2 regions of the Clostridium novyi NT genome follow, and region 2 is predicted to be linked to the other one. Evidence: riboswitches for the same ligand, from Rfam matches in the RefSeq annotation. Region 2 holds a riboswitch; the other holds the start of a gene.

Region 1 (5,000 bases), 370 kb from region 2:
TGATTTAGAACTTAAAGGACTTATAGCCCCTCCAAGAAACCTTATAAAAACTCAAGAACAAATAGAAGGTATTAGAAAGAGTTGTCAGGTTACTAAAAAGGTTTTAGATATGGTAGCAGAAAGAATAAAAGAAGGTGTAACTACAGATGAAATCAATACATGGGTTCATGAGTATACACTAGAACTTGGAGCAGAACCAGCTCCACTTAACTATATGGGATATCCTAAAAGTGTGTGTATATCAATAAATGAAGTAGTATGCCATGGTATACCTAGTGACAGACCTTTAAAAAATGGAGATATAGTAAATGTAGATGTAACTAGTAGATTAAATGGTTATTATGGAGATGCTAGTAGAATGTTTATAATTGGTGATGCATCAAGTGAAGCCGTAAAACTAGTTGAAACTGCTAAAGAATGTTTAGATATAGGAATTAAACAGGTTAAACCATATTCTTGTACTGGAGATATTGGATATGCAATTGAAAAGTTAGCTAAGGAAAGAGGATATTCAGTAGTTCGTGAATTTGGTGGTCATGGTGTTGGAGTGGATTTCCATGAAGAACCTTTTATAGATCACTGCGGTATGAAGGATACTGGAATGGTATTAGTTCCAGGAATGACATTTACAATTGAACCTATGATAAATGAGGGAACTTGGAAATGTAAAGTTTTAGAGGATGAATGGACAGCTGTTACAGAAGATGGCAAATTAACAGCGCAATGGGAACATACTATTTTAGTAACAGAAGATGGTGTAGAAATATTAACTGAATAATTTCTAAAAATTAAAAGTCAATAATTAAAGTTTTTAAACAAACTGTAATATTAATATAAAGTATTAATATTACAGTTTTTTCTTCGAAATATTGTATTTTTATGATAATTTACAAAAAAATATTGAAAAAATCTCAATTTGTGATAAGATATTATGAATATATGCTATTAATGAATAAATTAAATTGGGGTGTTAAAATATGAATGATATTATAGTAGCTAAGTTTGGGGGCAGTTCATTAGCCAGTGCAGAACAATTTAGAAAGGTTAAGAAAATTGTTATGGAGGATAGTAACAGAAAGTATGTAGTTCCTTCAGCACCTGGAAAAAGAGATGACAATGATTATAAAATAACAGATCTTTTATATTTATGTCATGCTCACGTTGAGAATAGAATTTCTTTTGATGATGTCTTTAAAATTATTGAAGAAAGATATAAAGAAATAGTAAAGGAGTTAGGCTTATCAATAGATATAAATTTTCACTTAGTAAATATGAAAAAGATAATCTCACAAGGGGTAAGTGTTGATTATACAGTAAGTAGAGGCGAATATTTAAATGGTATAATACTTGCTAATTTTTTAGGGTATGAATTTGTAGATGCAGCTGAAATCATTGCATTTGATAAATATGGATGTTTTGATTCTGATAAAACTAAGGAATTAATTTCAAACAATTTAAAGAATATTGAAAGAGCTGTTATACCAGGATTTTATGGGGCTATGCCAAATGGAGATATAAAAACTTTTTCAAGAGGTGGATCAGACATTACAGGAGCTATAGTAGCAAAGGATGTTAAAGCTAAGTTATATGAAAACTGGACTGATGTTTCAGGATTTTTAATGGCAGATCCAAGAGTTGTGGATAATCCTAAGCCTATTGAAAAAATTACATATAAAGAGCTTAGAGAACTTGCGTATATGGGAGCATCCGTATTGCATGAAGAAGCTATATTCCCAGCTAAAGAAGGAAATATACCTATAAACATAAAAAATACAAATAGACCACAAGACAAGGGAACTTTAATAGTAAATGAAGTAAACTATAAAAATGGTGGAGGAAGAATTACTGGTATTGCAGGCAGAAAAGATTTTACAACAATTGTTATACAAAAAACTTATATGAATGCTGAAATTGGATTTGGTAGAAGATTACTTTCTGCATTGGAAACATATGGTATTTCTTTTGAACATATGCCATCTGGAATAGATACAATATCTATTGTAATAGATGATGCACAACTTGATAATAAGTTAGATAAGTTACTAGAAGAAATAAAAAGACAATGCAATCCAGATTCTATACATGTAATACCTAACATGGCCCTAATCGCCACAGTTGGAATGGGCATGGCAAAAGCAGTAGGTACATCTGAAAAAATATTCTCAGCTCTTGCTAAAAGTCATGTAAATATAGGAATGATAGACCAAGGTTCTAGTGAAATAAATATTATAATTGGTGTAGATGCAAAAGATTTTGAAACAGCTATAAAGTCTATTTATGAGGCATTTGAATAATTTATAGATATTTTTAAAAATTAAGGCTATTGACAAAAGAGGCATAAAATATTATAATAAATAACAGTTTAAAGAGAAAATTAAAAAAATTAATAAGTCTTATCAAGAGAGGTGGAGGGACTGGCCCTATGAAACCCGGCAACCAGTATACATTTTTAGTGTACAATGGTGCTAAATCCTGCAGTGTAAACTGAAAGATGAGGATAAGTAGGAAATTTATATGACCTAAGGATATCCTTAGGTCTTTATTTTTTAAATAAATTAGGGGGTGTTCAAATGATAGAAATAAAAAGTTTGGAGAAATATTTTGGAGATATTAAAGTTTTAGATGATATAAATCTTCATATACAACAGGGAGAAATATATGGAATAGTGGGTTACAGTGGGGCTGGAAAATCTACACTTCTAAGATGTATAAATGGTCTTGAAATATATAATTTTGGAAATGTTATAGTGGATGAAAAAGAAGTAAAAAGCTTAAATGAAAAAGAACTTAGGGAGTTTAGAAAAAATATAGGAATGGTATTTCAAAACTTTAGCTTATTAAGCAGAAAAAATGTTTGGAAGAATGTAGCCCTTCCTATGGAAACTTGGGGATATAAAAAAGAAGATATAAATAAAAGAGTAAAAGAACTTTTAGAATTAGTTGGACTTTATGATAAAGCTAATAGTATGCCAAAGGAATTAAGTGGTGGACAAAAACAAAGGGTTGCCATTGCAAGAGCATTAACTTTGAATCCTAAAATTCTCCTTTGTGATGAGGCTACATCAGCATTAGATCCTAAAACAACAAAGTCTATATTAGAGCTTCTAAAAGAAATAAATAAAAAACTTGGGATTACTATTGTAATAGTAACTCACCAAATGGAAGTTATAAAGGAAGTTTGTACTAAGGTTGCAGTAATGGAAAAAGGAAAATTAGTACAATCAGGGGATGTGGATAAGCTATTCTTAAACCCAACAAAGCAAATGAAAAAGCTTTTAGGAGAGGAAGAAGTACTTCCGGAGGAAGGAATAAATATAAAGATATTTTTTCCAAAAGAATTAAGTCAAAACTCAATAATTACATCCATGGCAAGAGAACTTCAAATGGATTTTTCAATTGTTTGGGGAAAACTTGAAAAGTTTAATAAAGGAGTTTTAGGAAGCTTGGTTATAAATATTAAAGAAGAACAAAGAGATCAGGTGTTTAATTACCTTGGAAATCAAGACATTCATTGGGAGGTGTTATAATGTCAGATATATTATTACCAGCACTTTTAGAAACATTATATATGGTTTTAATATCTACGGCTTTAGCTATAGTAGTAGGATTTATACCAGCAATTATCATGATTATTACATATAAAGATGGACTTAAACCTAATGAAGCTGTATACAAAGTTTTAGATGTTATTGTAAATGTATTAAGGTCTTTTCCTTTTATAATTTTAATGATAGTGTTGATACCTTTAACTAGATTTATAGTTGGAAAATCAACAGGAACAACAGCAGCTATTGTGCCACTAACTATAGGATGTGCGCCATTTGTAACAAGAATTATAGAGTCATCACTTAAAGAAGTAGACAAGGGAGTTGTTGAAGCTGCAAAGTCTTTTGGAGCTAGTACATTTCAAATAGTATTTAAAGTAATGTTAAAAGAAGCGTTACCATCAATTGTATCTGGAATGACATTAACACTTATAAGTATGGTTGGTTTCTCTGCTATGGCAGGTGTAATTGGCGCAGGTGGACTTGGTGCTGTAGCTATGAACTATGGATATTATGCTTTTAAAAATGATGTTTTGATAGTTACAGTAATAGTTTTAATAGTTTTAGTTCAAGCGCTACAAAGTATAGGAACATTTATATATAAGAGAGTAACAAAATAAATTTAATATATAAACAATATTTAGGGGGTAAATAAATATGAAAAGAAGAATATTATCAGTATTACTTGCAAGTACAGTAATTTTAGGGGCAGTTTCATTAGTTGGTTGTGGAGATAAAAAATCAGCTGAGAATAATGGCAAAAAGACTACAATAGTTGTAGGGGCATCTCCAAAGCCACATAAAGAAATATTAGAAAAGGTAAAACCTATTTTAGAGAAAAAGGGATATAAATTAGAAATCAAAGAATTTACAGACTATGTAATACCAAATACTGCTCTTGAAGAAGGGGAAATAGATGCAAACTTCTATCAACATCTTCCTTATTTAGAACAATTCAATAAGGAAAAGGGAACTCATTTAACATCTGTAGCAAAAATACATTTAGAGCCTATGGGTATCTATTCTAAGAAAGTGAAGGATGTTAAAGAAATAAAAAATGGTGCTACAATTTCAGTTCCCAATGATCCAACTAATGAATCAAGAGCTTTAAGATTATTAGAAAAACAAGGATTATTAAAGTTTAAAGAAGGAGAACTTATTACTAAACTTGATATTACTGAAAATCCTAAAAACATAAAGATACAAGAAATAGAAGCAGCACAACTTCCAAGAACATTATCTGATGTAGATGCATCTGTAATAAATACTAACTATGCATTACCAGGTGGATTAGATCCTCTAAAGGATGCTCTTGCACAAGAAGATAAAGATTCTCCTTATGCTAATATTATTGCTGTAAAAGAGGATAACAAAGATAAGGATTATATAAAAGCGTTAAAGGAAGCTGTAAATTCTGAAGAAATAAAGAAATTTATAGAAGAGGAATATAAAGGA
Region 2 (5,000 bases):
CTTATATTTCTATTGGTAAATAGTTCATTAGAATCGCTAGAATCTACAATACCTATTATGGAGGTTTTACCTACGTTAGGAAGTGATTTTCCAACACCTTTTCCAGGGTGAATAGGGGATGTTCTAGCTTGAATTTCTCCTATATTTTTTTCGTTACCTAAACAAGCATCTATGCCTATTATATTGCAATTTGGATATAAATGTTTTATTTCTTTTAATTTTTTATCTATGTTTAAAGCATGTATTGGATTAGAAATTGTTCCGTACACTTTTAGAGGAAAGTTTTTAAGAGTTAACATAGTACCTACTAAAGGTCCTAGACAATCCCCTATACATCTATCTGTACCAATACATACAATAATAGTATCTTCGTTAATGTAATCTTTAAAAAAATAGGCTATTTCATAATAAGATAAATTATCATCATAGTGAACTCGAACTTTATTCAAAAGCCACACCTCCTTGATAATTTATATGTAAGGCTTTTAAACATTATGAAAGTCAAAAAGAAAAAGGTTGAATTTGTATCAACCTTTTATTGTAAAAGAAAAATTTATTTAATTTTTTTATGCCATATATTAAGTTGCTCTATATTTGAAAGTGAATTAAGAAGATTATTTTTTAATCCTGGTATATCTTTTTCAAGAGAATATGTAAGATCCTTCATATATTCTCTTTTAGTAAACCCATTTGCAGGACAAGGGTTTTCAACTATAGGTATATTAGAGTTCTTAATAAATGTTTTTATGTTTTGTTCATCAATGTAAATCATAGGTCTTATTATATGAAGATCTGTACGGCTTAAATATGTGTCAGGTGAAAATGTATTTATACGACCTTCATAGAACATGGACATAAGTAAAGTTTCAATAGCGTCATTTTTATGATGTCCTAAAGCTACTTTATTACAGCCAAGTTTTTTAGCATGATCATTTAGAGAACCTCTTCTTAAATTTGCACATAAAGAGCAAGGGTTAGATTCTTTTCTTATATCAAAAACTATTTCCTTGATTTTAGTTTTAAATAAATAATATGGAACATTTAATTCTTTACAAATTCTTATCATTTCAGAAAAGTCTGCCCCAGCACCTGGATCTAAAGTGATTGCTATTAGCTCAAAAGGTTCTGGAGAAAATCTTTTGTATGCGTTAAGTAAATATAATAAAGTTATGCTATCCTTACCACCGGATAAACCTACAGCTATTTTGTCACCAGCTTGAATTAAATCAAAATCGACTACAGCTCTACGTAGTCTGCTTAATAATTTTTGCATATGTATCCTCCAAATTAAATGAAATTATGAACCTTATTATAATATAGTAAACTACACAAATAAAGAGGGGAAAATATGAATATTTAAAATCAAATACATGAGTAAAAATGAGAATAATGGTGAAAAATGAATAAAATAAAAGAAAATCTGTTTAAATAGATAAAAATGACGTTTGAAATAAATTAAATATCAATGTATACTAATATTCGTTGGCGCGGGGAAGTGTCAACGAGAAAACAAAAGATAAAGTAAGCTGGCATGGCTCAACTGGTAGAGCAACTGACTTGTAATCAGTAGGTTCCGGGTTCAAGTCCTGGTGCCAGCACCAACAAGGAGGAATTCCCGAGTGGCCAAAGGGGGCAGACTGTAAATCTGTTGCGTTTCGCTTCGATGGTTCGAATCCATCTTCCTCCACCATTTATAAATGGGCGCATAGCTCAGCTGGGAGAGCATCTGCCTTACAAGCAGGGGGTCACAGGTTCGAGCCCTGTTGTGCCCACCATTTATAAAACAGTTGGCATAGATATTTCAAAACTAAATATGGAGGAATTCCCGAGTGGCCAAAGGGGGCAGACTGTAAATCTGTTGCGTTTCGCTTCGATGGTTCGAATCCATCTTCCTCCACCATCTAAGAGACATTAATATGTCTCTTATTTTATTTTGCATTAAAATATATATTATAAATTTGTATTAGTTTGTTATTATAACTTACAAATAACAGTATACTATTATTGACATAGTAATGTGTATATGTTAATATTAAATTCGAAAATTCAATATTGGATAAGTAACATCTTATCAAGAGAGGTGGAGGGAATGGCCCTATGAAGCCCGGCAACCAGTATATAAATAAATACTAAGGTGCTAATTCCTGCAGTATAATCTGCAAGATAAGAATTTAAAGTGATTAAACAACCTCTTCTTTTAAATTCTAAGAAGAGGTTTTATTTTTGGGAGGTATATATAAATGAGAAGATTATTTACTTCGGAGTCCGTTACAGAAGGACATCCAGATAAAATGTGCGACCAAATTTCTGATGCTATATTAGATGCTATATTAAAAAATGACCCAAATGGAAGAGTTGCTTGTGAAACAGCAGTAACTACAGGAATGGTTATGGTTATGGGAGAAATATCAACTAATTGTTATGTTGATATTCCTAAAGTTGTAAGAGAAGTTATTTCAGATATCGGATATACAAGAGCAAAATATGGCTTTGATGCAGAAACTTGTTCTGTATTAACATCTATAGATGAACAATCACAAGATATAGCTATGGGTGTTGATGAAGCTTTAGAATCAAGACAAGGACAAAAAGACGATGTAGAAGCAATTGGTGCTGGAGACCAAGGTATAATGTTTGGTTTTGCTACAAACGAAACAAAAGAATATATGCCACTACCAATTAACATGGCTCATAAACTTTCAAGAAAATTAGCTGAAGTTAGAAAGAATGGTACATTAGCATATTTAAGACCAGATGGTAAAACTCAAGTTACAGTTGAATACGAAGATAACAAACCAGTTAGAATAGATGCAGTAGTTGTATCTACACAACATGATCCAGAAGTTACTCAAGAACAAATTCAAAAGGATATTATGGAACATGTAATAAAGACTGTTGTACCTAATGAATGGTTAGATGACGAAACAAAATATTACATTAACCCAACAGGAAGATTTGTAATAGGTGGACCTCATGGAGATACAGGTCTTACAGGAAGAAAAATAATAGTTGATACATACGGCGGATCAGGAAGACACGGCGGTGGTGCTTTCTCTGGAAAAGACCCAACAAAGGTTGATAGATCAGCAGCTTATGCAGCAAGATGGGTTGCTAAAAACTTAGTTGCAGCAGGTGTTGCAGATAAGATCGAAATAGGTCTTGCTTATGCTATAGGAGTTGCTCGTCCAGTATCACTTTTAGTAAATACTTTTGGTACAGAAAAAATTGAAGATAGCAAAATAGTAGATATCGTAAATAAAGTTTTCGATTTAAGACCAGGAGCAATTATTAGAGATTTAGAATTAAAGAGACCAATATACAGGCAAACAGCTGCATACGGTCACTTTGGTAGAACTGATGTAGAACTTCCATGGGAACAATTAAATAAAGTTGACGAAATAAAAAAATACATCTAATTATATAAATGATTATAGAAAGACCAATGCCGAGTAGGTATTGGTCTTTTATTAGTTGAGAATAATATAGCTATATCTTATAATTAATTTAAATGAATTAAGTTTAGGAGAGGGTTTGCTATGACTGAGTTAAATGGAACTGTAGAAGGTATAGTATTTAAAAATGAAGAAAATGGTTATGTAGTAGCTCATGTAAAATCTAATAAAAAGAGAATAACTATAACAGGGTGTATACCATATGTAATGGAAGGTCAAAATCTAAAATTACAGGGTCAGTGGGTTAATCATCCTCACTTTGGACAGCAATTTAAAGTTACATCTTGCGAAGAAATAGTTCCAAATTCTTTAGAAGGAATAGAAAAATACTTATCTTCAGGTATTATATCAGGAATAGGACCTGTAACTGCGAAAAAAATAGTAGAACATTTTGGAGAAAAAACACTAGATGTATTAGATGAAGATATTGAAAAACTTAAAGAGATTGATGGGATAGGTACAAAAAAGATTGAAACCATAGCTAAATCATACTCAAAACAAAGAGAAGTAAGAAACATAATGGTGTTTTTACAGACTTATGGAGTAACAGCAAAGCAGTGTGTAAAGATACATAAAAAATATGGTCATGATTCTATTGCAGTTGTGAAACAAAATCCTTATACACTAACGGAAGATATATCAGGAATAGGATTTAAGACAGCAGATAAAATAGCCAGAAGCTTAGGGATTGAATCCAATTCACCTTTTAGAATTCAATGTGGTATAAAGTACATAGTAAATCAATTTTGTGGTATGGGAAATACATGTATGCCATTAGAAAAGTTATTAAAGCAATCAGTAGATGTGCTTGGGGTTAATGAAGAAGAAATTATGAATAACATTCAAGAGACAGTATTAAATGGAAAATTAAAAATTGAGACTATAAATAATGAAGAATATGTATTTACAATGCCTTATTATTACTGTGAATTGTCTGTTACAAGTAAAATATTGACTTTAAGCACAAGTGATTATGGAAAGTTAAATATAGATGTAGATGATAAAATACAAGAGTTCGAAAAAGATAATAATATAAGCTTTGCGCCTACTCAAATACAAGCTATAAAGGGTGCATTTGAAGGTGGAATTGAGATAATAACAGGGGGACCTGGTACGGGAAAAACCACTATAATAAAATGTATTACAGAGATATTTGAAAATGCCTCTATGACTGTATTTATGGCAGCTCCAACAGGAAGAGCAGCTAAAAGAATGAGTGAAGCTACAGGAAGAGAATCTAAAACAATACATAGATTATTAGAACTTGGATTTAGTGATGATGATAATATGGAATTTCTAAAAACAGAAGAATCGCCACTTCAATGTGATGTTGTAATAGTAGATGAAGCCTCAATGATAGATATACTGCTTATGAATAATCTCCTAAAGGCTATACCTATGGGAACTAGACTTATAATTGTGGGAGACGCAGATCAGTTACCGTCAGTTGGACCTGGAAATGTTCTTCGTGATCTAATAGAGAGTAAATGTATAAATGTAGTTAGATTAAGAGATATATTTAGGCAGGCTGAGGAAAGCATGATTGTA

The links. A riboswitch is a leader RNA that binds a small molecule or an ion and turns the genes downstream of it on or off. The one in region 2 is predicted to bind S-adenosylmethionine.
Region 1: linked by a shared signal. The riboswitch ahead of NT01CX_RS08605 (methionine ABC transporter ATP-binding protein) and the one ahead of metK (methionine adenosyltransferase) in region 2 are both predicted to bind S-adenosylmethionine.

The regions. Positions count from the first base shown of each region.
Region 1 covers NC_008593.1:1,836,712-1,841,711, reverse strand. The annotation lists gene NT01CX_RS08615 (methionyl aminopeptidase) at 1-778, shown strand, start outside; gene NT01CX_RS08610 (aspartate kinase) at 978-2,294, shown strand; SAM riboswitch class I at 2,391-2,498, shown strand; gene NT01CX_RS08605 (methionine ABC transporter ATP-binding protein) at 2,571-3,527, shown strand; gene NT01CX_RS08600 (methionine ABC transporter permease) at 3,527-4,165, shown strand; gene NT01CX_RS08595 (MetQ/NlpA family ABC transporter substrate-binding protein) at 4,203-5,000, shown strand, end outside.
Region 2 covers NC_008593.1:2,202,606-2,207,605, reverse strand. The annotation lists gene yyaC (spore protease YyaC) at 1-449, opposite strand, end outside; gene NT01CX_RS10235 (tRNA 2-thiocytidine(32) synthetase TtcA) at 554-1,273, opposite strand; tRNA gene NT01CX_RS10230 (tRNA-Thr) at 1,526-1,601, shown strand; tRNA gene NT01CX_RS10225 (tRNA-Tyr) at 1,606-1,690, shown strand; tRNA gene NT01CX_RS10220 (tRNA-Val) at 1,700-1,775, shown strand; tRNA gene NT01CX_RS10215 (tRNA-Tyr) at 1,816-1,900, shown strand; SAM riboswitch class I at 2,066-2,170, shown strand; gene metK (methionine adenosyltransferase) at 2,241-3,416, shown strand; gene NT01CX_RS10205 (SF1B family DNA helicase RecD2) at 3,537-5,000, shown strand, end outside.